4 regions of the Streptomyces sp. NPDC001902 genome follow, and region 3 is predicted to be linked to each of the others. Evidence: riboswitches for the same ligand, from Rfam matches in the RefSeq annotation. Region 3 holds a riboswitch; each other region holds the start of a gene.
The links. A riboswitch is a leader RNA that binds a small molecule or an ion and turns the genes downstream of it on or off. The one in region 3 is predicted to bind cyclic di-AMP.
Positions count from the first base shown of each region.

Region 1 (7,193 bases), on a different contig from region 3:
GCCCGGCGGACGTACGAGCGGGTGTACCCCTTCTCGTGGCTGGGGATCCTCGCCGACGTCGCGCCGTCCTGCGAGGAGCTGATCTACGCGCACTCGCCCCGCGGTTTCGCGCTGCACAGCATGCGTTCCTCCCAGGTCAGCCGGCTCTACCTGCAGGTGCCGGGCGGCACCGATCCCGCCGAATGGTCCGACGAGCGGATCTGGGACGAACTGGACGCCCGCTTCGCCGTCGACGGGGACTGGAAGCTGGAGCGCGGTCCCATCACCTCCAAGGCCGTGCTGCCGATGCGCAGCTTCGTGACCGAGCCGATGCGCTGGGGCCGCGTGCTGCTCGCCGGCGACGCCGCGCACATCGTGCCGCCGACCGGCGCCAAGGGCCTCAACCTGGCGGCCGCCGACGTCATCGTCCTGGCCCGTGCCTTCGCCGCCCTGGCGGAGACCGGTTCCTCCGCCCTGCTCGACGCCTACTCCGACACCTGCCTGCGGCGGGTGTGGCGTGCCGAGCACTTCTCCTGGTTCATGACCACGACCCTGCACACCGACCCGGCGCAGAGCGATTTCGACACCCGGCTGCAGATCTCCCAGCTCGACCGCATCGCCGCCTCCCCGCACGCGGCGGCCGAACTCGCCGAGAACTACGCGGGCCTGGAGATCGGTTAGCCCGGGACCGAACCTCTTACGCCTTGCTTACGTGCGGCCCCGGCGGTCCGCAACCGCCTCGCGCGGGCTTACGGTGAGGGGTATGGAAGGCAAGGGCACGCCGGTCGGCCGGCGCGTGGTGCTCGGGATGCTCGGGCTGGGCGCCCTGGGGGTGGCGTTCGGCAGCCGCGCGCAGGACGGACTGGACTCGGCGCTCTCCCAGGTGGCGGGGAAGGACCCCACCGGGCTCAGCGGACTGCTCCCCGGGGGCGGCGGCTTCCGCATCTACAACGTGGCGGACTCCGTTCCCCACCGGGACGCGACCGACTACCGCCTCACCGTCTCCGGCCTCGTCGACCGGAAGGCCACCCACACCCTGGCCGAACTGCGGGCGATGCCGCAGACCAGGATGGTGCGCGACGTGCAGTGCGTGACCGGGTGGCGCGTGCCGGGCACGCCCTTCGAAGGGGTGCGGCTGTCCCACCTCCTCGACCTCGCGGGCGTGCAGGACGGTGCCGGCGCCGTGCGCTTCACCTGCTTCGACGGGGTGTACAGCGAGAGCCTCACCCTCGAACAGGCCCGCAGGGACGACGTGCTGGTCGCCCTGCGGATGCAGGACAAGCCGGTGACCACGGCCCACGGCGGCCCCGTGCGGCTGTACGTGGCGCCGATGTACTTCTACAAGTCCGCCAAGTGGCTCTCGGGCATCGAGGTCACCCGGGACGTGCGGCCCGGCTACTGGGAGCACTACGGCTACGACGTCGACGCCTGGGTCGGCCGCTCGAACGGACGCCACGATGACCCCACGTCCTGAGACCGTGCGCCGCTTCACCCGTGGCGAGCGCTGGGTGCACCGCAGCACGGCCGCCCTGATGCTGGTCTGCCTCTTCACGGCGGCGGCCCTCTACCTGCCCCCGCTCGCCGAACTTGTCGGCCGCAGGCGGCTGGTGGTCACCGTGCACGAATGGTCCGGCATCGCCCTGCCGCTGCCCGCCCTCGCGGGCCTCGCCTCCCGCGCCTTCCGGCGCGACCTGCGGCTGCTCAACCGGTTCGCCCCCTACGACCGGGGCTGGCTGCGGGACGTGCTGCGCCGCGTCCCCCACGACCGTCGTGCGGCGGGGAAGTTCAACGCCGGGCAGAAGCTGTACGCGTCCTTCGCCGCGGGCGCGGTGCTCGTCATGCTCGGCACCGGGCTGCTGATGATGTTCCCGCACCTGAGCGGCTTGGTGTGGCGTACCGGCGCGACCTTCGTCCACGACTGGCTGGCCCTGGCGGTGGCCGTGGTGGTCGCGGGACACCTGTGGATGGCGGCCGACGACCCGCAGGCGCGGCTGGGGATGCGCACCGGGTTCGTCACGCCGGAATGGGCGCGCCGCCACCATCCGCGGTGGGAGCGTACGGAGTCCGAGGAGCCTGGGGAGCACGGCGGGTCCGGGGAGCCCGGGGACCGGCCGCGCACCCCCGCGGCCTGACGCCCCGTAGGGGCGGACGTGCGGCCCGCGGGTCCAGCGGGTCAGTGAACCAGACAACGGTGTCAGCTTCTTGACGTGCCGTCGACGCCCGCCGTCGGCGGCACGTCGTCATGTTCATGTAATTTTTGCCGTCCGGCATCTACTCGCATAGACCCCTGGGGCCCCATCCTGGCTTCGCACACCAGTACCACCTGTTCGGTTCCGCATCCGGTTGCACCGCCATGCCCGCGCGTCACACCGCGCCCGTCAGTGACTGGAGTCCCCATGCGCCGAATCACGACCGGCTTCGCCGCCACCGCGGTCGCCGCCGTCGCCACCGTCGTCTTCACCGTCCCCGCCCAGGCCGCCCCCGCCGACAAGGCCCAGGTGCTCGCCGGTTGGACCCAGACCAGCGCCTCGAGCTACAACGCCTGGTGGTCCGCCCGCGGCAACCAGGGCGCCTGGGCCGCCTACGGCTTCGACTGGTCCACCGACTACTGCAGCAGCTCCCCGGACAACCCCTTCGGCTTCCCGTTCCAGAACTCCTGCGCCCGGCACGACTTCGGCTACCGCAACTACAAGGCGATGGGCTCCTTCTCCGCCAACAAGAGCCGCCTCGACAGCGCCTTCTACGAGGACCTCAAGCGCATCTGCGCCGGCTACAGCGGCGCCACCGCGACCGCCTGCAACAGCACCGCCTGGACCTACTACCAGGCGGTCAAGGCCTTCGGCTGACCCGTACGCCGAGCGGCCCGGCACCGGTCGTTCCGGTGCCGGGCCGCTTCGCGGAGCCGGGTCAGGCGACCGTACCGGACTTGGCGATCTCGACGCGGGCGCTGGTCGCGCCGGTGCGCGAGCCGAGCGACTCGATCTTCTTGACGACGTCCATGCCGTCGACGACCTCGCCGAAGACCACGTGCTTGCCGTCGAGCCAGTCGGTGACGATCGTGGTGATGAAGAACTGCGAGCCGTTGGTGTTCGGGCCCGCGTTGGCCATGGAGAGCTGGCCGGGCTTGGTGTGCTTGAGCTGGAAGTTCTCGTCGGCGAACTTCTCACCGTAGATGCTCTTGCCACCGGTGCCGTTGCCGGCGGTGAAGTCGCCTCCCTGGAGCATGAAGTCGGGGATCACGCGGTGGAAGTGCGAACCCTCGAAGCCGAAGCCGTGCTCGCCGGTGGCGAGCTCACGGAAGTTCCGCGCGGTCTTGGGGACCACGTCGTCGAACAGGGTGAACACGATCCGTCCGGCGGGCTCGCCGTCGATCGTGATGTCGAAGAACACGTCGTTGCTGTTCATGCCCCCATTTTCGCATCCATCACGCCCGGCCTCCGACGCGCCCCGCGGAAACGCGCTTGACGGGTGACCCGGCCGGACACCAGCATCCGGGGCATGCCCGAACCCGTGACCCTGGAAGGCAAGCACGTCCGCCTGGAGCCGCTGAGCGCCGCCCACGCGGACGGGCTGCTGCGCGCCGCCGACGAATCCCGCGACACCTACGCCTACACAAAGGTGCCGGCCGACCGCGAGGCGATGGCGCGCTACGTCGAGGAGGCCCTCCAGGACCAGGCGACCGGGGCCGCGCTCCCCTTCGCCGTGCGGGACGTCCAGCGTGACACCCTGATCGGCTCCACGCGGTTCCTCGACCTCGACCACTGGACGGCCACCCCCGCCTGGCCCGCCGGCCGCTCCGTGCCCCGCAGCGGCGCGGTGCCCACCGTCGCCGAGATCGGCAGCACCTGGCTCGGCGCCTCCGCCCAGCGCACCCCCTGCAACACCGAGGCGAAGCTGCTGCTGCTCACCCACGCGTTCGACGTATGGGACGTGTTGCGCGTCACCCTGAAGACGGACGCGCGCAACGCGCGCTCCCGCGCGGCGATCGAGCGCATCGGCGGCCGTTTCGAGGGCATCCGCCGCGCCCACACCCTCGCCGTGGACGGCACCGTCCGCGACAGCGCGTACTACTCCATCGTCGCCGGCGAGTGGCCCGGCGTCCGCGCCGCGCTGGAGGCCCGTCTCGTCTGAGCCGGGCACCGACGCGGAAGGGCGGGCCCCTGCGGGGGCCCGCCCTTCCGTACGTGCGGAGCGGCCGTTACGGGATGCGGACGCCCGCCTCCGCCGAGAGGCGGTCGATCTCGGCGAGCTCGTCCGCGGTGAGCGGGCCCGCGTCGAGGGCGGCGAGGTTCTGGTCGAGCTGGGCGACGCTGCTCGCGCCGATGAGGACGGAGACGACCCGCGGGTCGCGCAGCACCCAGCTCAGGGCCAGCTGCGCCAGGGTCTGACCGCGCTCGCCGGCGAGCTTGTTGAGGGCGTGCAGGAAGGTGAGCTTCAGCTCGGTCAGGGCGTCGCGCTTGAGGAAGTGGCCGAGCGCCATCCGCGAGTCGGCCGGCACGCCCTGGAGGTATCGGTCGGTGAGCTGGCCCTGGGCGAGCGGCGAGTACGCGATGAGCGCGGTGCCGGTGTCGCCGACGGCGTCGAGGACCCCGGCCTCCGGGTCGCGCTGGAGGATGCTGTAGGCGGCCTGGTGGATCAGCAGCGGGGTGCCCAGCTCGCGCAGGATCTCCGTCGCCCGGCGGTGCGCCTCGGCGGGGTAGTTGGAGATGCCGGCGTACAGGGCCTTGCCCTGGCGGACCGCGGAGTCCAGGGCGCCCATGGTCTCCTCCAGGGGCGTGTCCGGGTCGAAGCGGTGCGAGTAGAAGACGTCCACGTGGTCCAGGCCCATGCGGCCCAGCGACTGGTCCAGCGACGAGAGCAGGTACTTGCGGCTGCCCCATTCGCCGTACGGTCCCGGCCACATGTCGTACCCGGCCTTGGTGGCGATGAAGAGCTCGTCGCGGTACGGGCGGAAGTCCTGGGCGAAGAGGGTGCCGAAGTTGGCCTCGGCCGAGCCGGCGGGCGGGCCGTAGTTGTTGGCCAGGTCGATGTGGACCACGCCGCGGTCGACGGCGCGGCGCAGCACCGCGCGCTGGTTCTCCAACGGCGAGGTGTCGCCGAAGTTGTGCCACAGGCCCAGGGACACGACGGGCAGCAGGACCCCGCTGCGCCCGGTCCTGCGGTATTCCATCGAGGCGTAGCGGTCGTCGGCGGCGAGGTAGGGCACGCGAGGTCTCCCGGGCGATGTAAGAAAATGTGCGGGATTGGGAGGCTACCGTCGCCCAATCGGCGCTGTCACGTCCGTTCTCCGGACGGCGGCCGTCGTGCACGTCCCCTTTCTCGCCCCGCCGGAGGGGTGGTTGTGGCGCACGCCACACCGCGGAACGCCTCGGCGCGGCCCGTCCGGGAATCGCGGACCCTCCTCGGCGGTTGCATCCGGGGGGCGTTCCTCCGGGGGGACCTCAGGACGGCGCGGTCCGGGGCGGGTTGGACCGGAACACGTCCTGTCTTATCCGGCATTAAGCCGCCTAACCGGACATATGCGGCCACAGTGCATGCGTAGGGAATCGATGCGTGATGGGTGTCACGCGCCGAACACGCAGCGGAGGCCATGGGCCACGCAGCGTCTAATGTTCCCGCCGAATTTCACCGGGTGATATCGCGCAATTACCGTGGGACAGTTTTCCGCCTACACAGAGCGGACACTTCTCACCTAAAGTCACAGAAGCGGATGATCGACTTGCGGTCCGCCGGGGGGCGTGATTCTGGTCCTTGCTCCGGGACGATTCCGTCGTTTAGCTTCCAGATCTCGCAGGACAAATTCCTGCGAGATTCTTCCGGGTAGAACGCCTAGTCCTGCCGCTGCCCGGACGCCGGATGACAAGACCGCACGGCAGGAGCGGGGGACCCAGGTAGTTTGCCGTTCCCGTTGGTCTCGGGACGGCTAGGGGTGAAGTCGCAGCGACATGCCTTTATTTGGCATGCCCCATTGCGGCCGGGCATCTCCAGCCCGAACCCGACAGCTTACCTCGCAGGCGTCGGAGAGGAATTCGGCATGCCCGGTAAGGGAAAGCACCGTCGTCCGCGGAACACCCGCATTACCCGTATCAGCGCGCTGGCCGGCACCACCGGCGCCGCCGTGGCGCTCCCGATCGTCGGCGCCACCGGTGCCCACGCCGCTCCCGTGAGCGTCTGGGACAAGGTCGCGGCCTGCGAGAGCACCAACAACTGGTCCATCAACACCGGTAACGGCTTCTACGGCGGACTGCAGTTCACCCAGAGCACCTGGGCCGGCTTCGGCGGCACGAAGTACGCCCCGCGCGCCGACCTCGCGACCAAGGCGGAGCAGATCGCCGTCGCGGAGAAGGTCCTCGCGACCCAGGGTCCGCAGGCCTGGCCCGTGTGCGGTCCCAAGGCCGGTCTGACGAAGGCCATGGCCAACCCGTCGGCCACCCCGCAGAGCGTCTCCGGCACCGCCGCGAAGCCGGCTGCCAAGCCCGCCGCCCCCGCCAAGAAGGCCGAGGCGCCGAAGGCCGCCACCGCCAAGCCGAAGAGCGCCGGCGGCTCCTACAAGGTCGCCGGCGGCGACACCCTCTCCAAGATCGCCAACGCCCGGTCGGTCGAGGGCGGCTGGCAGAAGCTGTACGCGAACAACGAGTCGGTCATCGGCGGCGACCCGAACCTGATCTACCCGGGCCAGGTCCTGTCCCTGGGCGAGAAGGCCGCCGCCAAGAGCGCGCCCAAGGCCGCGAAGGCCGCCCCGGCCGCCAAGCCGGCCGCCGCCAAGGCCGCCAGCACCTCCGGCTACACCGCCCCGCTCGACCACGTCACCCTGGGCACCGCCTACCACCAGGCCGGTGCCATGTGGTCCAAGGGCTACCACACCGGTGTCGACTTCATCGCCTCGACCGGCACCAAGGTGAAGTCGATCGCCGGCGGCACCGTGGTCTCCGCGGGCTGGGGCGGTTCGTACGGCAACCAGGTCGTCGTCAAGCACGCCGACGGCCGGTACTCGCAGTACGCCCACCTGTCCGCGCTGTCGGTCTCGGCCGGCCAGTCGGTCTCCGCCGGTCAGCAGCTGGGCCTGTCGGGCGCCACCGGCAACGTGACCGGTCCGCACCTGCACTTCGAGGTGCGCACCACCCCCGACTTCGGCTCCGACATGGACCCGCTGGCGTACCTGCGTGCCCACGGCGTCAACGTCTGATCGGACTGATCGACCGTCATCCGTCGGT
Region 1 is NZ_JBIATA010000018.1:143,509-150,701, reverse strand. It holds gene ACFYYN_RS27140 (4-hydroxybenzoate 3-monooxygenase) at 1-660, shown strand, start outside; gene ACFYYN_RS27135 (molybdopterin-dependent oxidoreductase) at 743-1,453, shown strand; gene ACFYYN_RS27130 (cytochrome b/b6 domain-containing protein) at 1,437-2,111, shown strand; gene ACFYYN_RS27125 (phospholipase) at 2,376-2,825, shown strand; gene ACFYYN_RS27120 (peptidylprolyl isomerase) at 2,887-3,384, opposite strand; gene ACFYYN_RS27115 (GNAT family N-acetyltransferase) at 3,478-4,110, shown strand; gene ACFYYN_RS27110 (aldo/keto reductase) at 4,178-5,185, opposite strand; cyclic di-AMP (ydaO/yuaA leader) riboswitch at 5,820-6,011, shown strand; gene ACFYYN_RS27105 (transglycosylase family protein) at 6,014-7,165, shown strand.
Region 1: it holds a riboswitch for cyclic di-AMP, as region 3 does, so the genes downstream of both, ACFYYN_RS27105 (transglycosylase family protein) here and ACFYYN_RS02015 (M23 family metallopeptidase) in region 3, are expected to answer to the same signal.

Region 2 (7,193 bases), on a different contig from region 3:
ACGCGCAGGGTGTCCGCCCCCGCGGGCGCGCCGTCTGCCGGCGAGGAGGCCGCGGTCGTGGTCGTCCCCGGCACCGAGGCGCAGCCGGAGGAGACCCCGGCGGCAGAGGCCGGGACGGAGGCCGCCGAGGCCGGGCAGGCGGAGCCGAAGAAGCGGGCCGCGCGCAAGACGGCCGCGAAGAAGGCACCGGCGAAGAAGGCCGCCGCGAAGAAGACGGTCGCCAAGAAGACCGCCACCAAGAAGACGGTGGCCAAGAAGACGACGGCGAAGAAGGCCGCCGCCAAGGCCACGGCCGAGGCGCCCACCGAGGCGTCCTGACCCCGCGTCACCGTCCGCGGGCCGTTCCCCACCGGGGGACGGCCCGCGGCGCGTACGGGGTCGCGCAGGCCCCGGTTTGACCCCATCGGGGACGCCCCGTAACCTTGACCTTCGGCGTTTTGACGCCCATTCCTGAGCATCTTCCTACCGGCCACGGCCGGCAGAGGCCCCCCAGCACCGCAGGGACGGCTGGCGTCAGGAGTGACGATCCGAGCGAGAGAGTGAGTTCCGCGTGTACGCAATCGTGCGCAGCGGTGGCCGCCAGCACAAGGTGGCCGTCGGCGACATCGTCGAGGTTGACAAGATTTCCACTGGCAAGGTTGGCGACGCGGTCGAGCTCTCGACGCTCCTCGTCGTCGACGGCGACGCCGTCACCAGCGACCCGTGGGTGCTGGCCGGGATCAAGGTCCAGGCCGAGATCGTGGACCACCACAAGGGCCAGAAGATCGACATCCTGCGGTACAAGAACAAGACCGGCTACCGCCGTCGTCAGGGTCACCGTCAGCAGTACACGGCCCTGAAGATCACCGGCATCCCCGCCGCTGCGAAGTAAGGGACTGAGGAGAGATGGCACACAAGAAGGGCGCATCGTCCACCCGGAACGGTCGCGACTCCAACGCCCAGCGGCTCGGCGTCAAGCGCTTCGGCGGCCAGGTCGTGAACGCCGGTGAGATCATCGTCCGCCAGCGCGGCACCCACTTCCACCCCGGCTCGGGCGTCGGCCGTGGCAAGGACGACACGCTGTTCGCCCTCGCCGCCGGTGCGGTCGAGTTCGGCACCAGCCGTGGTCGCAAGGTCGTGAACATCGTCCCGGTCGCCTGATCGGCCGCGATACGACTTCACCGAGGGCGGACCCTGTTTCCCGGACCGGGAAGCAGGTCCGCCCTCGGCGCGTTAACCCACAGACATTCCCGTACGCATCTGGAGGAACATCCGCATGACCACCTTCGTGGACCGCGTCGAGCTGCACGTCGCCGCGGGTAACGGGGGCCATGGCTGCGCCTCCGTGCACCGGGAGAAGTTCAAGCCGCTGGGCGGCCCGGACGGCGGCAACGGCGGCCGTGGCGGCGATGTGACGCTGGTCGTCGACCAGTCGGTCACCACGCTCATCGAGTACCACCACCACCCGCACCGCAAGGCCACCAACGGCAAGCCCGGCGAGGGCGGCAACCGTTCCGGCAAGGAGGGCACGGACCTGGTCCTGCCCGTCCCGGACGGCACCGTCGTCATGGACGGGCACGGCAACGTGCTCGCGGACCTCGTCGGCCACGGCACCACCTTCATCGCCGGCCAGGGCGGCCGCGGCGGCCTCGGCAACGCGGCGCTGGCCTCGGCGCGCCGCAAGGCGCCGGGGTTCGCGCTGCTGGGCGAGCCCGGTCAGAGCCGGGACCTCGTCCTGGAGCTGAAGACGGTCGCCGACGTGGCGCTGGTCGGTTACCCGAGCGCGGGCAAGTCCTCGCTCATCTCCGTGCTCTCGGCGGCCAAGCCGAAGATCGCGGACTACCCCTTCACCACGCTCGTCCCCAACCTGGGCGTGGTCACGGCCGGTTCGACCGTCTTCACCGTCGCCGACGTCCCCGGGCTCATCCCGGGCGCCAGCGAGGGACGCGGCCTGGGCCTGGAGTTCCTGCGGCACGTCGAGCGCTGCAGCGTCCTGGTGCACGTCCTGGACACCGCCACCCTGGAGTCCGAGCGCGACCCGCTGAGCGACCTCGACGTGATCGAGGCGGAACTGCGGGCGTACGGCGGTCTCGAGGACCGTCCGCGGATCGTCGTCCTCAACAAGGTCGACATCCCCGACGGCCAGGACCTCGCCGACATGGTCCGCCCCGACCTCGAGGCGCGCGGCTACCGGGTCTTCGAGGTGTCGGCGGTGGCCCACAAGGGCCTCAACGAGCTGTCCTACGCCCTCGCCGGCATCGTGGCCGAGGCGCGCGCCGCCCAGCCGGTCCAGGAGGCCACCCGTATCGTCATCCGGCCCAAGGCCGTGGACGACGCCGGCTTCACCGTCACCGCCGAGGACGGCTTCTACCGCGTCCGCGGTGAGAAGCCCGAACGCTGGGTGCGCCAGACCGACTTCGCCAACGATGAGGCCGTCGGCTACCTCGCCGACCGGCTCGCCCGCCTCGGTGTCGAGGAGCAGCTGGTCAAGGCCGGCGCCCGTGAGGGCGACGAGGTCGTCATCGGTGCCGAGGACGACGCCGTGGTCTTCGACTGGGAGCCGTCCGTCGCGGCCGGCGCGGAGATGCTCGGACGCCGCGGCGAGGACCACCGCTTCGACGAGCCCCGGCCGGCCGCGCAGCGCCGCAAGGACCGGGACGCCGAACGGGACGACGTCCAGAAGGAGTTCGAGGGTTTCGACCCGTTCGACTCCTGAGCCGCGACCGCGAAGGACAAGGGCCGGCCCCCTCACCGAGGGGGCCGGCCCTTGTCCTTGCACGGCCGGCCGGGGGACCGGCCGGCGAGCGGTTCAGCTCATGGACGTCTGCAGAGGCGTCGCGCTGTCGCTCTCGTGGTACGAGCGGGCCTCCTCGTCGAGGTCGGCCATCACGCGCTCGAAGTCGCGCGTGGAGAGCAGCAGCTTGTAGATGATGGCGAACTCGAAGATCAGCAGCAGCGCGGCCGCGGCGATCGTGGTCCCGATGATGGCACCGGTCAGCGGCGCGATGATGAAGACCGCCATCTGGAACTCGATGCCGCTGATCAGGTGCGGCCGGACCCGGTGCCGGATCAGGAAGTCGCGGAAGGCCGCGTAGGGGCCGAAACGGTCCTTGAACGTCACCTGAAGGTCGATGACCCGTCCGGGCGCGGCGTCCGAAGCCTGGTCGGCCGGGGTGGCGGCGTCCGCCGCGACCGTGGCGGCCGGCCGGGCGGCGTCAGGACCGGTCCACTGCGCGGGGACGGTCCGCACGGACGCGTCCGCCTCCGTCTCGGCCTCGTTCCTGGCCTCCGCCTCGGCCTGCGTCTCGTCCTCCGAGCGCTCGCGCAGCAGGTCCTCCATGAAGGCGTGCGGCTTGGCGGAGTCGAGCTCCTGCAGGCGCTTCTGGATCTTCTTGCGCATGCCGTGCCGCACCTTGAAGATCTGCAGCGCGTCGAGGTACCGCAGCGCGTCGAGGAAGATCACCGCGAGGGCGAGCCACATGTAGACGGGGTTGTCCGTGCGGTAGAACTGGCCGCCCATGAGGGCCGCGGCGCAGCACACCACGCGGATGCGGTCGAAGATGTAATCGAGCCAGCCGCCGAACTCGGAGCCCTTGCCGGTGAGCCGGGCCAGCTTCCCGTCCATGCAGTCCAGGATGAAGCTGAAGTGGTACAGCACGGCGCCGATGATCAGGTACTTCCAGTCGGCGAGCGCGAAGCAGGCCGCGGCTCCCAGGCCGAGGAAGAGGGCGCCCCAGGTGATCTGGTTGGGGGTGAGTCGGGTCCACCTGGCCGTCCAGCGCACCAACGGGGTCGCCACGGGGTCGACCAGGAAAACGGTCCACCAGGCGTCCCGCTTCTTCTCGGTGAGGCGCCGTACTTCCGCGAGCGGCGGTATTTCCATGGACCAGAACCCTTTCGAGGCGAATCAGGCACCGAACCGGGGCAGCGGATCGGTTGAGGCTGGGACGCGTCCGCGATGCTGCGCGGGCCGTCGGGCGAGCGGTGTCCCGCGGTGGGGCCTGCTCCAACCGTTCCTACGACGCGGGGCGACGGCAAACGGTTGTGTGGATGAATGGATAGTAAACAAAAAGTCGGCGGAGTGTACCGCGGGGCCCGTCCCGCAGGGGGTTCGGGGCCGCCGTGGGAGAGCCGTTAGGATGCGTCGGATGACGTGGTTGATTACTGGCGGTGCCGGATACATAGGGTCGCATGTGGTGAAGGCCATGGTCGACGGCGGCGAGCAGGTCGTCGTCGTGGACGACCTGAGCACCGGCGACCCGCAGCGGCTGCCCGCCGGGGTGCACCTGGAGAAGGGCTCCGTGCTGGACGCGGAGCTGCTGGACCGGGTGCTGCGCGATCACTCGGTGCGCGGGATCGTGCACATCGCGGCGAAGAAGCAGGTCGGAGAGTCGGTGGAGCGTCCGCTCCACTACTACCGGGAGAACGTCCAGGGCCTGCAGACCGTCCTGGAGGCCGCGGTGCGCGCCGGGGTGACCAGCTTCCTGTTCTCGTCCTCCGCCGCGGTCTACGGGATGCCCGACGTCGACCTGGTGACCGAGGAGACCCCGTGCGCGCCCATGAGCCCGTACGGGGAGACCAAGCTCGTCGGCGAGTGGATGGTCCGGGCGACGGGTGCCGCCCACGGCATCGCCACCGCCTGCCTGCGCTACTTCAACGTGGCCGGCGCGGCCACGCCCGAGCTGGGTGACGCGGGGATCTTCAACCTCGTGCCGATGGTCTTCGAACGGCTCTCCCAGGGGAAGCCCCCGCTGATCTTCGGCGACGACTACGAGACCCCCGACGGCACCTGCGTACGCGACTTCATCCACGTCGAGGACATCGCCTCCGCCCACGTCGCCGCCGCGCGCCGGCTGGCGGAGGACCCGACCGCCGCCCTGGTGTTGAACATCGGCCGCGGCGAGGGCGTCTCGGTCGCCGAGATGGTGGGCATCATCGGCTCGGTCACCGGCCGCACCGACGCGACGGCGCAGGTCATCGAGCGCCGCCCCGGCGACCCCGCCCGGGTCGTCGCCTCCGCCTCGCGGATCGAGGAGGAGCTGGGCTGGACGGCCCGCCACGAGGTGCGCGAGATGGTCGCCTCCGCCTGGGCCGGCTGGTGCCTGCGCCACCCGGAGCAGGCCCGGCACTGAGTTCCGTCCCCAAGACCGCGGGAGGGGGGGGGGGGGGGGGGGGGGGGGGGGGGGGGGGGGCGCCCCCCCCCCCCCCCCCCGCGACCGGGGTCACTTCACCCGTCCGTACCAGACGCTGCGGCTCCAGATCTTCTCCAGCCGCACCCGCCCGCCGGGTTTGGGGGAGTGCCAGATCTTCCCGTGCCCGGCGTACATCCCCACGTGGTACACGTTGCTCCCGTAGTGGAAGAAGACCAGGTCACCACGGGTCCGTGAGGACTTCCGGATGTGCCGGACGCTGTTGTACTGGGCGCCCGCGGTACGGGGGAGCTTCTTGCCCGCCTTCTTGAAGGAGTAGAAGGTGAGCCCGGAGCAGTCGAACCTGCCGGGGCCGGCGGCCCCGTACTGGTACGGCGCGCCCCTCTTGGATGCCGCGATCTTCAGCGCCTTGGCGGAGACCGCCGCCGCGTCTGCCTGCTGGGCGAGCTCCGGCAGTACGGCGGGACCGGCCACGGCGGCCGCCGTGAGGGCGGAGACCGCTCCGAGCCGGCACAGGACCCCGGACATGGCTGTTGGCGCACTCATGCGCAACCCTTCGTCGTCCGCCTGCGAAGGATGACCTGTCGGGTTCGGGCAGGCGAAGATGCCCGGCCGCGGCTGCGGCTTCACCCCAAGGGTCCGGCGACCGGACCCGTAGTGCTCGGGTCCTCCGCTCCTGCCGATGAGTCGTCGTCGACCTGGCATCCGCGCGGCGGCAGGATTCGGCGTCCGCGCGGACCGCCCCGCCGGGATGACGGGGGCTTGTCGTCGAAGGGATGATCACCCACCGAAGCGGCCGATTCCCAGCACAACCGGTCGAATGTGAGTCTGTTCACGACTCACCTATTCGGGTGGACTCCGCGACACGGGACCCGGACTGACGACTCGAAAGGAGTCGAACACCAGGGACGGAGCGTCAGATTCCGGATGTGTGCGGCCATATCGCGCAACTCGGGGCCACTCGGCCGTCCACGGCAGATACAACGATCGGGCGAGTCCATTCGGTTCGAGTTCGCGCCGCCCGAACGGACCAGTGTGTCGTGACGCTCCGTCAGCACGGCCGTGATGGCGGCAAGGTGACCTGACCGGTGCGCCGTTCGCCGTCCAGCACCCGCAGCGCCCGTTCCATCGTCGCCGTGTGCACCTCGCCCTCCCCGCGCATGTGCATCAGCGTCAGCGCGTCCCGCAGCTCAGCCGCCCTCCCCACCAGGGCCTGCGCGGCGCGCAGCGCCCCGTAGGTGTCCCGGGAGCGGGACGGGTTGATCCGGCCCAGCAGGTCCACGACCTGCAGGTAGGTGTCGATCAGCTCGCCCTCGGCCCGCGTCAGTGCGGGGAGCGGGGGCAGTTCGGGTACCACGGCCCGTCACCGCAGGGCGCGCGGGGCGCGGCCGGCGCCGTCCTTGCGGCTCAGCGTCAGCCGGTCCACCAGGCCGTAGGCGAGGGCCGACGGTGCGTCAAAAATGGTGTCCCGTTCGATGTCGGCCCCGATCCGCTCCGGTGCCTGACCGGTGTGGCGTACCAGCAGTTCCTCCAACTGCTCCCGACGGCGGAGCAGTTCCCGGGCCTGGATCTCCAGGTCCGCGGTGGTGCCCTGGATCACCTCCGCGAACGAGGGCTGGTGGATCAGCACCCGCGCGCCGGGGGTCATCAGCCGCTTGCCGGGCGCTCCGGCGGCGAGCAGGACGGCCGCCGCCGAGGCCGCCTGGCCGACGCACACCGTCGACACGTCGCAGCTGACGAACTGCATGGTGTCGTAGATCGCGGTCATCGCGGTGAAGGACCCGCCGGGAGAGTTGATGTAGAGCGAGATGTCCTGTTCCGGGGCGGCGGCCTCCAGGTGGATGAGCTGGGCCATCACGTCGTTCGCCGAGATGTCGTCGATGGGCGTCCCGAGCAGGACGATCCGCTCCTGGAGCAGCTTGGAGTACGGGTCCATGGTCCGTACGCCCTCGCTGGTGCGCTCGGTGAACTCGGGCAGGACGTGGCGGGCGGTCGGTCGAAGCATCGCTGCACCTCCGTGGGCACCCGGGCAGGGGTGCCCGTCGCTGTAAAAAATGTACAGGA
Region 2 is NZ_JBIATA010000007.1:178,464-185,656, reverse strand. It holds gene ACFYYN_RS14930 (Rne/Rng family ribonuclease) at 1-318, shown strand, start outside; gene rplU (50S ribosomal protein L21) at 551-871, shown strand; gene rpmA (50S ribosomal protein L27) at 886-1,140, shown strand; gene obgE (GTPase ObgE) at 1,256-2,695, shown strand; gene ACFYYN_RS14910 (CDP-alcohol phosphatidyltransferase family protein) at 2,789-3,862, opposite strand; gene galE (UDP-glucose 4-epimerase GalE) at 4,128-5,111, shown strand; gene ACFYYN_RS14900 (C40 family peptidase) at 5,202-5,675, opposite strand; cyclic di-AMP (ydaO/yuaA leader) riboswitch at 5,679-5,832, opposite strand; gene ACFYYN_RS14895 (hypothetical protein) at 6,181-6,486, opposite strand; gene ACFYYN_RS14890 (ATP-dependent Clp protease proteolytic subunit) at 6,493-7,134, opposite strand.
Region 2: it holds a riboswitch for cyclic di-AMP, as region 3 does, so the genes downstream of both, ACFYYN_RS14900 (C40 family peptidase) here and ACFYYN_RS02015 (M23 family metallopeptidase) in region 3, are expected to answer to the same signal.

Region 3 (7,193 bases):
TCGCGCACGCCTCGTCGTCCAGGCCGTCCGCGACAAGGTCACCGACCCCGGCTCCATGCGGGCCCTGGGCTTCTGCGTGTCCGTTGCGCACGCCGAGTTCATGGCCGGCTTCTTCTGCCGGGCCGGCCTCAAGGCCAAGGCCCTGTCAGGCGAGACGCCCCGGGACGTGCGGAAGGCCGCCCTGGAAGAGCTGAGGGCCGGGTCGCTGCAGATCCTGTTCTCCGTCGACCTCTTCAACGAGGGGCTGGACATCCCCGACGTCGACACGCTGCTGCTCCTGCGTCCCACGTCCAGCGCCACGGTGTTCCTGCAGCAGCTGGGACGCGGCCTGCGCCGCAGCGAAGGCAAGGCCGTCCTCACCGTCCTCGACTTCATCGGCCAGCACCGCAAGGAGTTCCGCTTCGAGGAGCAGTTCCGCGCGCTCACCAACTTCACGCGTAACCGGCTGCTGAGCAACATCGAGCACGACTTCCCCCAGCTCCCCTCCGGCTGCCAGATCATCCTTGAGCCCAAGGCCAAGGAACTCGTCATCGACAACATCCGCAGCCAGATCAACGTCAACGTCACCCAGTTGGCGCGTGAGGTCGCCACGTACGCGAGCCCCACACTGGCGGAGTACCTCGCGGAGAGCCGCCGCGAGGTCAAGGAGATCTACCGCGGCGGCAACTCCTGGACCGGCCTCCTCCGCCGGGCCAGGCTCCTGCCCGCCACCCACCCCGAGGGCGAGGCCGCGCTCCTCAAGCGCGTTCCCGCGTTCCTCCACGTCGACGACCCGGCCCGGATCGCCGCCTACCAGCAGGTGCTGGCCGACGACGCCCCCACGTACGACGAATTCGACCCGCGCGTGCAGGACTACGCCCGCATGCTCTTCTTCTCCCTGTGGCCCCTGGGCAACGGCTTCCCCACCTACCAGGACGGCCTGGACGCCCTCCATGCCCAGCCCCACGTCCGCGACGAACTCCGCCAGGTCCTCGCCCACGGCCTGGACCGCACCGACCACGTCCCCATCCCCCTCGGCGGGACACTCGGCGAACTGCCCCTGACCATCCACGCCTCCTACAGCCGCGAGGAGATCCTCCCGGCCTTGAGGCAGTCCGCACTGGGCGGCTTCCTGCCCGGGCATTTCCGGGAAGGCGTGAAGTGGTGCGAGTCGATTGGGACCGACGCGCTCTTCATCACGCTGGAGAAGGACGAGAAGGACTTCTCCCCGCAGACGCGCTATCACGACTACGCACGCAACGAGACCGAGTTCCACTGGGAGTCCCAGAACCAGACCTCCAGCACGTCCCCGACGGGTCTCCGCTACCAGCAGCACCGCGCCCGCGGCAGTCACGTCCTGCTCTTCGTCCGCCGCTACAAGAAGACGGACATCGGCGGCCCCCAGCCCTGGATGCTCCTCGGCCCGGCCGAATACGCCGAACACAAGGGCAGCAACCCCATGGGCATCGTCTGGCGCCTCCAGCACGAACTGCCCGCGGACGTCTGGACGTACTCCGCCATCGCCGCAGGCTGACGCCCCAACTCCTGTTGCGGAACTGATGCCTTAAGGTTCCTGCACCACTCCCCCGAGCGACCTTGTGTCACCGGCACGCAACACCACGTATCGCGCCGCGGGAGGGCGGCGTTTCCGATGCGTACGTAGGCAGCAAGCATCGGAGTGTCAAATGAGCCGTAATGAAGACCGCACCCTGCCGGTTCGGCGCGTTTTCGGGGGACGGGCCAGGCAGTGGGTCGCTTTGACGTCGACGGCCGTGACCGCTCTGGTGGCCGCGGCTGCGCCAGCATCGGCCACCGCTGTCGGATACGGCAAGGTGGGGAGCTTCTGCTTTGACGTGAAGGGTGTGCAGCTCTGCGCGCCGGGCGCCACGATCGGTCACATCATCAAGGGCCAGGGCCTGAGCATCACAAGGGAAGAAGCCTCCGTACAGGACATCTTCGGCGCGGACTCCGCAGGTGGAAAGTGGTGCAACTGGCGGATCGACTGGCGCTACGCGGACACCGACGGCAAGACATACCTCATTCGGCGGGGTCCCATGCACCACTCGTGCACTTTCATGAAGTCCGTAGGGCGTGTCGACAACTCTAGGCGGACGTTGAAGCACTACGGGAAAGCATGCGCAGACTTCTTCGCTAGCGGAGAGAAGCGCGGAACCCAGTGCCACAACATCGTCAAATGAGCGAGGCGGAACCCCGATGACCGATAAGTCGCCGAACGTACGAACAAGCCGGCTGCTGCGTTGGCTGCTGATGGCCGGGCTCAGCTACATGTTCGCGATGTTCATGGTCCTCGGCGGCTTGTCACTGCTGCCGAAACGCACCCAGATGACCGTGTCCGAGTCGGCGGTCGGCTGGCTCGTGCTCGGTGTCAGCGGGGTCCTGTTCGCCCTGATCGCCAACAAAACGAAGGACCGCGGGCGGTCCTGAACGACGGTCCCGGGAACGGACGGGCTCACGCCCGCATCCACGCACGCGTGCCGAACGAGGCGCAGGAGCGGGAGGCGATGTCGGCCGCGAAGGCGAGGGCGGTGTCGAAGGCGGGTGGGGTGAGGCGGGGGGTGATGTGGGCGGCGAGGTGGTGAGCGAGGGCGCCGTGGAGGACGTCGCCGGCGCCGAGGGTGTCGACGACGGGGGTGACGGCGGGGACGGGGATCTGCCCCTCGGGCCGGAGGATGGGGGACGGGCCCTGGGTGACGGCGGTCCAGCGGACGCCGGCGTCGTGGAGGTAGGCGAGGACCTCGGCCGGGGTCGAGGTGCCCGGGGGGTGGAAGTCGGCGGAGCAGACGGCGACGTCGACGTAGGGCAGCAGGGTGGGCGTGGCGGGGCGCCAGCTGCCCGCGTCCAGGAGGGTGGGGACCCCGGCGGCGCGGGCGAGGCGGGCGGCGGGCACGGCGAGGGCGGGGTGGTGGGCGTCGACGAGCACGACGTCGGCGTCGCCGACGAGGACGGAGAGGTCTCCGGGCGGGGACACGGAGGTCCCTGAGGCCACGTTGGTGGAGGCGACGGCGCGGTCGCCGGTGGCGGCGGTGACCAGGATGGTGGAGACCGCGGGGGGTTCGGGGGAGTCCGCGGTGAGATTGATGACGTCGACGCCGAGGGCCGCGAGGTCGGCGTCGATGGCGCCGGCGAGGGCGTGGCCGCCGAAGGCGGTGAGCAGGACGGCCTCGCCGCCGAGGTGGGCGAAGGTGGCGGCGGCGTTGGTCGCGGGGCCGCCGGCGGCGACGGTCTGGGTGCGGGCGGTGAGTTTCTCGTTCGGGGCCGGGACGTGGTCGACGAGGGTGATGACATCGAGGGTGCAGAGGCCTACGAAGAGTGCGCGCATGGGCGCATAGTGGCAGCAGGGAGCGTGCGTTTCGCGTCTTACGCGCCTCCTAAGGGTGGGGGTGCACCATTTTTCCGGGAGACCCGACGCGCAGAGCGTCGATGCCACTACGCTGAGTGCTCGCAATGGTGCGCGGGGAATGCCGTGAGCAGGAGGACCGCATGGGGAACGCGCGACCAGGTGGGGCGGGTCCGGCGGACGTCGAGGTGGTGCTGGCCAGGGCGCAGAACGCCTTCGACGTCGACGACCGCGTGCTGGGGCGGCTGGCCACCGCGCTGATGGGCTGCACGGAGCTGGCGTCCATCCGCCAGCGCAAGGGCCCGCCGCGCAGGCTGAGCCGCAGGACCTTGCGGCACACGTTCCTGCTGGCCGACGGCAGTACGCAGCTGCTGTGGGAGATCGAGCACAACACCGGCCCGGGCGACGACGAACCGCTGTACGAGGTGTACTCCGACCCGGACGAGCTGGCCGCCGCCCAGCACGCGATCGACGCCCGCTTCGGCGAGCCCTCTCCGGAGGAGCTGGAGGCGGAGGCCGCGGACTGGCTGGCGCGGCTGCCGCAGATGGCGATGGACCTGACGCCCGGGCCCCGGCAGTACACGGCGGACCACTCCGCGGAGCACGCGTGGCGGGTGCTCCGGCGGGCCGAGAACACGGACGTACCGGGCGAGGAGCTGCGCAGCCGGCTGGGTTCGGCGGTGGGCCACGACATCGCGTACGTCACCGGGCGGCACACGCGGATCGGCACCGGCCGGGTCGCCGGCTGGACGCTGTACGAGCACGCCTTCCTGCTCGAGACCGGCGAGGAGATCAGCCTCTGGGAGGTCGAGCACACGATGACCCCCGACGGACGTCCGGTGTGCGAGGTGTACTCCGACGAGACGGCGGCGTGCGACTCGGCGGACGTCCGGCTGGAGGCTCTCTAGCCTCGCCGGCCTCGTCGCCGGACCCCGGGCGGGACCCCGGCCGGATTGCGGCCGGGGTGCAGCCGGAGGAAATTGGGGCGTAGGCGTGTCGGTGGGAAGCGGGAGGTCCCCATGCCGGTCCTGGCGGAGGTCGAGTTCCCCGGTGTGACGGCCCTGCAGTACGAGGAGGCGAACCACCGCGCGGGGTTCGGGCCCGAGCATCCTCCCGCGGGGCTGCTCTCGCATGCCGCCGTGATCACCAACGAGGGTCTGCGGCTGGTGAACGTCTGGCAGTCCGCGCAGGCGCTCGAGGCCTTCATGGAGATCATGTTGCCCGCCGCCAAGGAGTCCGGTTTCCCCGAACCGAGCGGACCGCCGAGGATCGCGGAGCTCTACAACTTCGTCGTCCCGTAAGCGTTCGCAGACGTCCCGTGGGCATCCCGTATGGGCGTCTCGTGGGCGTCCCGCGAAACGGACCGGCGGCCCTGGGTGACGGGGGGTGTCACCAGGACCGCCGGAGTCCGTGGGGCCGGTCGCTCAGACGGACAGGCCCTTACTGCGCAGCCAGCCCATCGGGCCGATCGGGTCGCCGCCACCGGGGCGCACCTCGAGGTGCAGGTGCGGGCCCGTGACGTTGCCCGTCGCGCCGACACGGCCGATGGTGTCACCCGTGTTGACCTTGCCGGAGGTGACGATCATCGAGGAGAGGTGGCAGTACCAGAGCTCGGTGCCGTCGTCGAGGGTCAGGATGATCCGGTAGCCGTACGAACCCGCCCACCCGGCCTCGGTGATGGTGCCGCTGTGGATGGCCTTGACCGGGGTGCCGGTGGGGGCGGCGAAGTCCTGGCCGGTGTGGGTGTTGGCCCACAGCGAGCTGGACTCGCCGAAGCCGGCGGTCAGCGTGTACGAGGTGACCGGCTTGACGAAGCTCTTGGCGAGCTCGGCCAGGCGGGCGGCCTCGAGCTTCTTCGCGGCCTCCGCCACGGCCTTCTTCTTGGCGGCGGCCTCAGCGCGGACCCGCTCCGCCGCCGCGGACTTGGCGGCCTTGGCCGCCGCCTCCTGCTGTGCGGCGTTCCTGGCGGACCGGTCGGCGGCGTTCCGCTGCTGCTGGGCCTGGTCGAGGATGCGGTTGCGCAGGGCCTCACCCGCGTCGGGGCTGAGTGCCTCGGCGACCTGCTTGGCCTCGGGCGCGCTGTCGTCGCCGACGAGCGCTCCGATGCCGGGCAGGTGGGACACCTCGGGCAAGGAGACGGGGAGCGGGTTCTTGCCCTCGGCGGTGGCGACCCCTCCGACGCCCAGCACGGCCACGGCCGCGACCCCGAAGACGGCCGAACCGCGGCCCATGGAGCGCTGCTTGGCGACGCGGTGCCGGGCGCGACGGGGGCCGGCGGACTCCTCGGTGGGGTTCCACGGCTCGGCCTGCGGGCCCTCGTAGGGCGCGCTCTCGAAGGTGTCGGGGTCCTCGAGGTCCCCCGTACCGTCGAAGGCCTCGATGTGCTCGGGGAGGGGCTGGGCGGGTGCGGGGGCAGCGGCCTCGGGCGCCTCATAGCCCGCGGCCTCGTAGCCCGCGGACGTGGTGTCGTGGGAGGTCGTCGCCTCGGCGGCTGCCGCGTCGAACCAGCCGGCGGCCATGTTCCACTGGCCGGTGTCCCAGCCGTCGATCGCGTTCTTCGTCGGCGGTGCCTGCTCGGCTGCCGGGGGATTCCAGCCGGCGGCGATGTTCCACTCGGCGGTGTCCCACTCGGAGTACGCGGTTGCGGACCCCTGTTGCTGCCCGGGTATCAGGGCAGGCTCGTTCGACGCCACGCGGGCGCGCTCCTTTCCTTCCTTCTCGCCTACCGGGTTAGCTGACGGGTTCGGAGCAGGAAGGTCTCCTACGAGGACCGCGGAGGGCCCCCGATTCACCCCAGGAAGTGGTTCCCCGGTTCCCGCGGACGGGATTCGGCAAGCGCACGGCGCCGCCCTGTCGGCGGCGGGATGACCGCGCTGCGTTATCGAACGTTAATAGAGGCGCCCGCCAATTCCAAGCCACTCAAGCGAGTTCATGACGGGAATCTATGGGGATGGACAGGACATACGTGGACATTGGGCCGTGACTGCCGTGACCTACGGGAAATGTGAGTGTGCATCAGTCGTTATGCGGAAGGGAGTGCCGCGCTCACGAGGAGTGATGGTCACCCCGGACCCCGGCCGCCGAGCGCGCGCCCCAGACGGCCGCCCAGACGCTCCGCCGTGGCGTCGGCGCTGCGGTGCGTCGCGAGCATTCCGTGCACTTCACGCTGCAGGACCCGGGTGAACGTGACGTAGTGCGCGGTCGCCGGACGGGCCCTGGCGGCCTGCAGCGCGCACCACAGCACGGTCGTGTAACCGGGGGTCGCGACGGACGGCGAGGGCGAGGGCTCCGAGCCGTGCCCCGCGGGACGGTCGTGGAACCATGCACGGGGGTCGTGAGGATCGTCACAGTTGACATCCCCGGCTCCGTATGCAGACCGCCGCGCGGGGGCGAAACCCGCCCCGAGCAGGGCATGTTGGGCGCCGCGTCCGGTCAGGAAGCGGATCAGGTCCGCGGCGTCGTCCGGGCGGTCGCTGGTCGCCGCCACCCCCAGGCTCTGACCGCCGAGGGCGGCGACGCCGGGGAGCCGGGCCACACCGAAGCGGACACCGGGGGCGAGGGTGGCGTCGAGCCGGTTGTAGGCGTAGGGCCAGTTGCGCATCAGCACGCTCTGACCCTCGGTGAACTGGGCGAGCGTGACGGACTCGTCGGCCTCCAGGGACTCCGGGTTGAGGTTGTTGGCGGCACCCAGCCGGCCGAGCTCATCCAGGCCCTCGCGCAGCCCGTCCTCGGTGCCGATGTAGCGGCCGTCGCCGTCGACGAGTGCGACGCCCGCGGTCCAGAAGGCTTCCAGGGTGTTGACGGTCAGCCCCTCGTACGCGCGCAGCTGGGTGGTGTAGGCGGGGTGGCCGAGCGG
Region 3 is NZ_JBIATA010000001.1:427,099-434,291, reverse strand. It holds gene ACFYYN_RS02045 (DEAD/DEAH box helicase) at 1-1,513, shown strand, start outside; gene ACFYYN_RS02040 (hypothetical protein) at 1,665-2,177, shown strand; gene ACFYYN_RS02035 (hypothetical protein) at 2,194-2,424, shown strand; gene ACFYYN_RS02030 (PfkB family carbohydrate kinase) at 2,450-3,319, opposite strand; gene ACFYYN_RS02025 (DUF6227 family protein) at 3,481-4,245, shown strand; gene ACFYYN_RS02020 (hypothetical protein) at 4,357-4,638, shown strand; gene ACFYYN_RS02015 (M23 family metallopeptidase) at 4,762-5,718, opposite strand; cyclic di-AMP (ydaO/yuaA leader) riboswitch at 6,042-6,181, opposite strand; gene ACFYYN_RS02010 (extracellular solute-binding protein) at 6,399-7,193, opposite strand, start outside.

Region 4 (7,193 bases), on a different contig from region 3:
GAGGTCCACGGTGTCGGGGATCTCGGCGACGGAGCGGTGGGCGGGGACGCCCTCGGGGTCGAGGATGCGCAGGTCCTCGGGGAAGGAGCGGTTCACGGCGTGGACGCGGCCGGTGTAGCCGCCCGCGACGATGTTCCGGAGCACTCCGCGGCCGACGCCGCCCGGCCGGCGGCCGGTGCCGATGACGGCCACGGAGGCGGGGGCGAGCAGTCGCTGGACGGAGCGGGCCTCGGCGCGCTGCTCGCGGGCGCGCATGACGGCGAGGGACTGCTCGGTGGGCTCCAGGTCGCATTCGAGCCGGACGACGCCGTCGGTGAAGCTGCGCTGCTGGGTGTAGCCCGCGTCGGTGAAGACCTTGATCATCTTGCGGTTGGAGGGCAGCACCTCGGCGATGAAGCGACGGATGCCGCGCTCGCGGGCCACCGCCGCGATGTGCTCCATCAGGGCGGAGGCCACCCCGCGGCCCTGGTGCGCGTCCTGGACCAGGAAGGCGACCTCGGCCTCGCCGTCGTCGGTGCGGTCGTAGCGGACGGTCGCGATGAACTCGCCGCCGACCAGGGCCGCCAGGCCGACGCGGTCACGGTAGTCGTGGTGGGTGAAGCGGTGCACGTCCCGGTCGGAGAGCCGGGGGTAGGGCGCGAAGAAGCGGTAGTACTTGGACTCGTCGGAGACCTTCTCGTAGAAGCTGACCAGCCGTCCCGCGTCGTCCGGCGCGATGGGCCGGACGTGGGCGATCCCGCCGTCGCGCAGGACCACGTCCGCCTCCCAGTGGACCGGGTAGTCGCGCTCTGCGGCGGACGGCGTCGTCATGGCCCAAGCGTACGGGCACCTGCCGGTCGCGGGACCGGTGCGACGATGTGGGGACGGACCGGTGTCCGAGGCATGGCAGACTGGTCTAGACCTCCCAGGAACGACCCGAAGGGCAACACCATGGCTGAGCGCCGCGTCACCATCGGCTGGGCCGAGGGCCTGCACGCACGTCCCGCTTCGATCTTCGTCCGCGCCGCCACCGCCGTGGGCGCCCCCGTCACCATCGCGAAGGCGGACGGGGCCCCGGTCAACGCCGCCTCGATGCTCGCCGTGCTGAGCCTGGGCGTGGCCGGCGGCGAGGAGGTCGTGCTGGCCTCCGACGCGGAGGGGGTGGACGCCGCTCTGGACAGCCTTGCCAAGCTCGTCTCCGAAGGCCTGGACGAACTCCCCGAGACCGTCTGACAGCGCGCGGAGCCGCGGTGCGGCAAAAGGGGCGGGCCTGCGCGTGAAATCCGGCCGGATTTCGCGGACCCGCCCCTTCGTCATTGCGAGGTCATTTTCGGGCAGCGCGCAGCACAATAGGGCACGGAAATACCCCGCGCACAATTCCCCAAGTTGTATACGGCACTTCTGTTAAACCCGGCCGCGCGAAGTGTGTACGGCGTGTTTCCGATTCCTCACCGCGCCGCGGCGCCGCGCCCCGTGCTCTCCGGACGGCGCAGCCGGTGCACCGCCGTCGCCCGCTCCACATGGGCCGCCATCAGCCGCCGGGCCCGCTCCGCGTCACCGCGTGCCACCGCGTCCACGACCGCCCCGTGCTCCTCCCAGGACTCCACGGCCCGCCCAGGGGTGTCCACCGCGTACACCCAGGCGATCTTGTGCCGCAGCTGGGTCAGCAGCGCCACCAGGGTCGGGCTGCCGGAAGCCTGGGCCAGCGTCTCGTGGAACCAGCCGTCCAGCGCGGGCAGGTCGGACAACTGGCGCCGGAGGGAACGTTCCTGGCCCAGCCGGACGAGCCCGCGCAGCACCTTCACATGGGCCTCGGTGCGCCGCTGCGCCGCCCGCGCGGCGCCCAGCGGCTCCAGCAGGGCACGGATGTCCAGCAGGTCGGCGGCCTCCTGCTCGGTCGGCTCGGCCACGGACGCCCCGGCGTGCCGGCGGGTCCGCACGAAGCCCTCGGACTCCAGGGTGCGCAGCGCCTCGCGCACCGGGACCCGGGACACCCCGTAGCGCTTGGCCAACTGCTCCTCGGTCAGCCGGCTCCCCGGCGCGAAGAACCCGCTGATGATGTCGTCACGGATCGCGGTGCACACCGCCCGGGCCGAAATCGGGCGGCCCGCGCCGCCGACCCCCTTCACGTACGACCCCACATCGCAGGTTCCTTTCGGTGCGCGCCGACGGCCGTCCTTTAATCCCCGTGTAACGGAGGAGCCGGCGTTTCTGCCGCGACTCTATTCCAGCACGCCGCCGATTCCGACGGCTGCCCTGAATTCATGGAGCATTTTTGGACACCCCGCGGCCGGGAAGCGCCGGCATGCCGAAGGCCCCGGCGGGGGAACCGGGGCCTTCGTGTGGGGGGAGGGGAATGGCTCAGATGCGGACGCCCTTGGAACGCAGGTACGCCAGCGGGTCCACGTCGGCGCCGTAGGACGGTGCCGTACGGGCCTCGAAGTGCAGGTGCGGCCCCGTCACGTTGCCGGTGGCGCCCGACAGGCCGATCTGCTGCCCCGCGGAGACGGTCTGGCCCACGGACACGCCCAGCGAGGACAGGTGGGCGTACTGGGTGTACATGCCGTCCGCGTGGCGGATCACGACGTTGTTGCCGTAGGAGCCGCCCCAGCCCGCCTCGACGACGGTGCCCGCGCCGGCGGCGTGCACCGGGGTGCCGACGGAGGCCTGGAAGTCCACGCCGGTGTGGTAGCCGGAGGACCACAGGCTGCTGGTCGCGTGGTAGGGCGTGCCGATGGAGCCGGCGACCGGCAGCATCCAGCCGCCGAGCGTGCCGCGGCCCTTCGCGGCGCTCCGGGAGGCGTGCGCGGTGCCGCTCTCCCGGGCCGCCTTGGCCTTGGCCGCCTTGGCGGCGGCCTCCTTGGCGGCACGCTCACGAGCGGCGCGCTTGGCGCGCGCGACCAGGGCGTCGTGGCGCTTCTGCGCGACGACCGCGGCCCGGTGCTGGGCCGAGGCCTGGTCGGCGAGGTGCGCGGCGAGGTCCCCGGCGACCGCGGCGCAGCGGGCGAAGGCGGAACCCTCGGCCCTGGCGTCGGCAGCCGCGGCGGGCACGACGAACGCGCCGGTGGTGACGGTGGTCAGCGCGGCGGCGCCGGCCAGGGTGGAACGTATGGAGAACGACGCCATGGGCAGGCGGGGATCCTTTCCTTCCTTCTCGCCTACCGGGTTAGCTGACGGGTTCGGAGCAGGAAGGTCTCCTACGGGCGGCGGCAGGCCGCCCGATTCACCCCAGGGACATCTCAGGTGGGTCCCCGGCTCCCCAGGCTCACGCCTGACGGGGACTCGGCGATCGTTGCTCCGGTGCCGCGGGAGGCGGCTGCTTCCGCCGGGCAACCCGAGGACGTTAACCAGGCGTTGCTCCCGGTTCCAAAAAAATCCGGCAATATGTGCGGGATGCCACACCGGCCGCCAACCGGTCGCAACCGTCCGCAATACCGCGATGCCGCAGCTCCCCGGCGGTGCGCACCCCTCCCGGAAGCCCCCGCACGGCCGTGGCGCGGGCCGCGGTGACCGGCGTCACCGTCCGGCCCGGCCGAACGGGACCCGGTGGCGGCACCGCGTACGTAGGGTCACGGGGTGACCACGACACCAGGGGCGGCCACCGACGCCGCCCGCGCCGCCGAGGACTTCCTGCGCGCCTTCCACGACCGGATGCCCGGCCGTCAGTCGAAGGGGACCGAGGCCGCCCCCACCCGCGACGGGCGGACGAGTTACGCGGTGCTCGCCGAGCGTGTCGCCGGCGCCCGGCGGGTCCTGGACCTCGGCTGCGCGGACGGTGCCCTGCTGGAACTGCTCGCCGGGCGCGGGGTCGCGGTTCCCGCCGGCGTCGACCTGTCGGAGGGCGAGCTGGCCCTCGCCCGCCGGCGGCCCGCGCTGGCCGGCGCCGACCTGCGGCAGGGGCGTGCGCAGGAGCTGCCCTTCGCCGACGGCTCCTTCGACGCCGTGGTCTCCCACATGGCGCTCATGCTGATGCCGGACGCCGACCGGGTCGTGGCCGAGGCCGCCCGGGTGCTCGCACCGGGCGGTACGTTCGCCGTCGCCGTCGGCGGCGGGCCCGTCCCCGGCGAGGCCGTGGAGCTCTTCCTGACGCTGGCCGTGCCGTACTTCAAGGCGGCGCAGCGGCGTCTTCCGCGGCTGGGCGACCGCAGGACACGGAGCCGGGAGGGGCTCGACGGGCTCCTCGCACCCCTCGGCTTCGCACCGCTGTCCTGGGAGACGGTCGTCATCGGCATGGACGGGACGCCCCACGAGGTCTGGTCCGCCCTCACCGGGACGTTCTACGACATGGAGGTCCTGGACGAGGAGCCGACCGAGGAGCTGCGCGCCGTGTTCCTGGACCGGGCCGCCGGCCTGAGCGGAGCCGGCGGACGCGTTCCGTGCGGCATGCGGATCAACGTGGCGGCGGCCCGGCTGGGCCGCTGAACGGGTAGCCCCGCGCACCGCGGCCCCGGGTGCCGCAAGGGCATCCGGGGCCGCGGTGCGGAGCTACCGGTCAGCCGCCCGTGACGACCTCGACCGGGCCGATGCCCAGCTCGCGGATCGGGTCCGCGATGACGGAGGCGTCGCCGACGAGGACGACCACGAGCCGGTCCAGGGGGAAGGCGTTGACGGCCGCGGCCGTCGCCTCCACCGTGCCGGTGACGGCCAGCCGCTCGTAGAGCCGGGCCTGGAAGTCGTCCGGCAGGGACTGCTCGACCTGGTCGGCGAAGGTCCCGGCCACCGCCGAGGCGGTCTCGTAGCGCAGCGGCGCGACGCCCACCAGGTTCTGCACGGCGGCGTCGCGCTCCTCGTCGGTGAGCCCCTCCGCCGCCAGGGTGCGCAGCACCTGCCAGGTGTCGGCCAGCGCGGGCGCGGTGACGTCGGTCGCCACGGACCCGCTGATGCCGAGCAGGGAGACGCCGGTGCCCTCGGGCGTGGACAGCAGCACCTGACCGAAGGCCCGCACGCCGTAGGTGTAACCCTTCTCCTCGCGCAGGACGCGGTCCAGGCGCGAGGTCAGCGTGCCGCCGAGGCAGTACGTGCCGAGCACCTGGGCGGCCCACACGGGATCGTGGCGGTCCGCGCCGGCGCGGCCGATGAGCACCTGGGTCTGGACGGACCCGGGCCGGTCGACGATCACGACGCGCGCGGTGTCGTCCGCGGTGATCGCGGGCAGCGGGCGGCGCTCGGCGGGCTTGCCGCTCCACTCCCCCAGCGTGCTCTCGAGCAGCGCCTCCAGGTCGATCCCGGTGAAGTCGCCGACCACGACGGCCGTCGAGGTGGACGGCCGTACGTGCGTGTCGTAGAAGGCACGGACGGCGGAGGCGTCGATGCGCGCGACCGTCTCCTCGGTGCCCTGGCGCGGCCGGGAGCAGCGCAGGTCGGCGGCGAACAGCTCCTTGGACAGCGCCATGGCGGCGCGCCGCGCGGGGTTGGCCAGCTCGTGCGGGATCTCGTCGAGGCGGTTGCGCACCAGCCGCTCGACCTCGCCGTCCGGGAACGCCGGGGCGCGCAGCGCGTCGGCGAGCAGGCCGAGGGCCTTGTCGAGACGGGAGGCGGGGACCTCCAGGGAGACCCGCACGCCGGGGTGGTCGGCGTGCGCGTCGAGGGTGGCCCCGCAGCGCTCCAGCTCGGCGGCGAACTCCTCGGCGGTGTGCTTGTCGGTGCCCTCGGACAGGGCCCGGGCCATGATCGTGGCGACGCCGTCCAGGCCCTCGGGCTCGGCGTCGAGCGGCGCCGTGAGCAGCACCTCGACGGCGACGACCTTCTGGCCGGGGCGCCGGCTGCGCAGCACCGTCAGCCCGTTGGGCAGCGTGGACCGCTCGGGGGCCGGGAAGTCCCAGGGCTTGGGCTGTCCCGGCCGTGGCTGCGGGTGGAACGTCATGGTGGTGTGGACGTCGGTCACTGGTCCGCGCCCTCCTCGTCCTCGTCGGAGTCCTCGCCGGACGCGTCCGCCGAACCCGTGGGCTCGTAGACCAGCACGGCGCGGTTGTCGGGCCGCAGGGTGGCCGCGGCGACGGCGCGCACCTCGTCCGCGGTGATGTCCAGGATGCGCTTGACGGCGGTCAGCGCGAGCTGCGGGTCGCCGAACAGCACCGCGTACCGGCACAGTTCGTCGGCACGGCCGCCGACCGTGGCGAGCCGGTCCAGCCACTCGCGCTCGAGCTGGGCCTGCGCCCGCTCCATCTCCTCCGGGGTCGGGCCCTCCTCGGCAAAGCGGGCCAGTTCCTCGTCGACTGCGGCCTCGATGGTGGGCACCTCGACGCCGCTGGACGTCTTCACGTCGAGCCAGCCGAGCGACGGCGCCCCGGCCAGCCTCAGCAGGCCGAACCCGGCCGCGACGGCGCTGCGGTCCCGGCGCACCAGGCGGTTGTGCAGCCGGGAGGACTCACCGCCGCCGAGGACGGTCAGCGCCAGGTCCGCGGCGTCGGACTCGCGGGTCCCGTCGTGCGGCAGCCGGTAGGCGGCCATCAGGGCGCGCGAGGGGACGTCCTCCTCGACGACCTCGCGGAGCTCCCCGCCGATCACCCCGGGGAGTGAACCGTCACGGGGCGCCGGCTTGCCGTCGTGGGACGGGATGGTGCCGAAGTACTTCTCGATCCAGGCCAGCGTCTGCTCCGGGTCGATGTCCCCGACGACCGCGAGGACGGCGTTGTTCGGAGCGTAGTAGGTCCGGAAGAAGGCCCGCGCGTCCTCCAGGGAGGCGGCGTCCAGGTCCGCCATCGAGCCGATGGGGGTGTGGTGGTACGGGTGGCCGTCCGGGTACGCCATCGCGGTCAGCCGCTCGAAGGCGGTGCCGTAGGGGACGTTGTCGTACCGCTGGCGGCGCTCGTTCTTGACCACGTCACGCTGGTTGTCCAGGCTCTGCAGGTCCAGTGCGGACAGCAGGCTGCCCATGCGGTCGGCCTCGAGCCAGAGCGCGAGCTCCAACTGGTGGGCCGGCATGGTCTCGAAGTAGTTGGTGCGCTCGAAGCTGGTGGTGCCGTTGAGGGAGCCGCCGGCGGACTGGACCAGTTCGAAGTGGCCGTTGCCCTTGACGTTCGCCGAACCCTGGAACATCAAGTGCTCGAAGAGGTGGGCGAGTCCGGTACGGCCCTTCACCTCGTGGCGGGAACCGACGTCGTACCAGAGGCAGACCGCGGCGACCGGGGTGAGGTGGTCCTCGGAGAGCACGACGCGCAGGCCGTTGGCCAGGCGGTGCTCGGTCGCGGTGAGGCCGCCGGATTCTGCCTCCG
Region 4 is NZ_JBIATA010000003.1:71,265-78,457, reverse strand. It holds gene ACFYYN_RS06645 (bifunctional acetate--CoA ligase family protein/GNAT family N-acetyltransferase) at 1-810, opposite strand, end outside; gene ACFYYN_RS06640 (HPr family phosphocarrier protein) at 931-1,212, shown strand; gene ACFYYN_RS06635 (GntR family transcriptional regulator) at 1,428-2,120, opposite strand; gene ACFYYN_RS06630 (M23 family metallopeptidase) at 2,341-3,105, opposite strand; cyclic di-AMP (ydaO/yuaA leader) riboswitch at 3,121-3,277, opposite strand; gene ACFYYN_RS06625 (class I SAM-dependent methyltransferase) at 3,556-4,401, shown strand; gene ACFYYN_RS06620 (M16 family metallopeptidase) at 4,472-5,842, opposite strand; gene ACFYYN_RS06615 (M16 family metallopeptidase) at 5,860-7,193, opposite strand, start outside.
Region 4: it holds a riboswitch for cyclic di-AMP, as region 3 does, so the genes downstream of both, ACFYYN_RS06630 (M23 family metallopeptidase) here and ACFYYN_RS02015 (M23 family metallopeptidase) in region 3, are expected to answer to the same signal.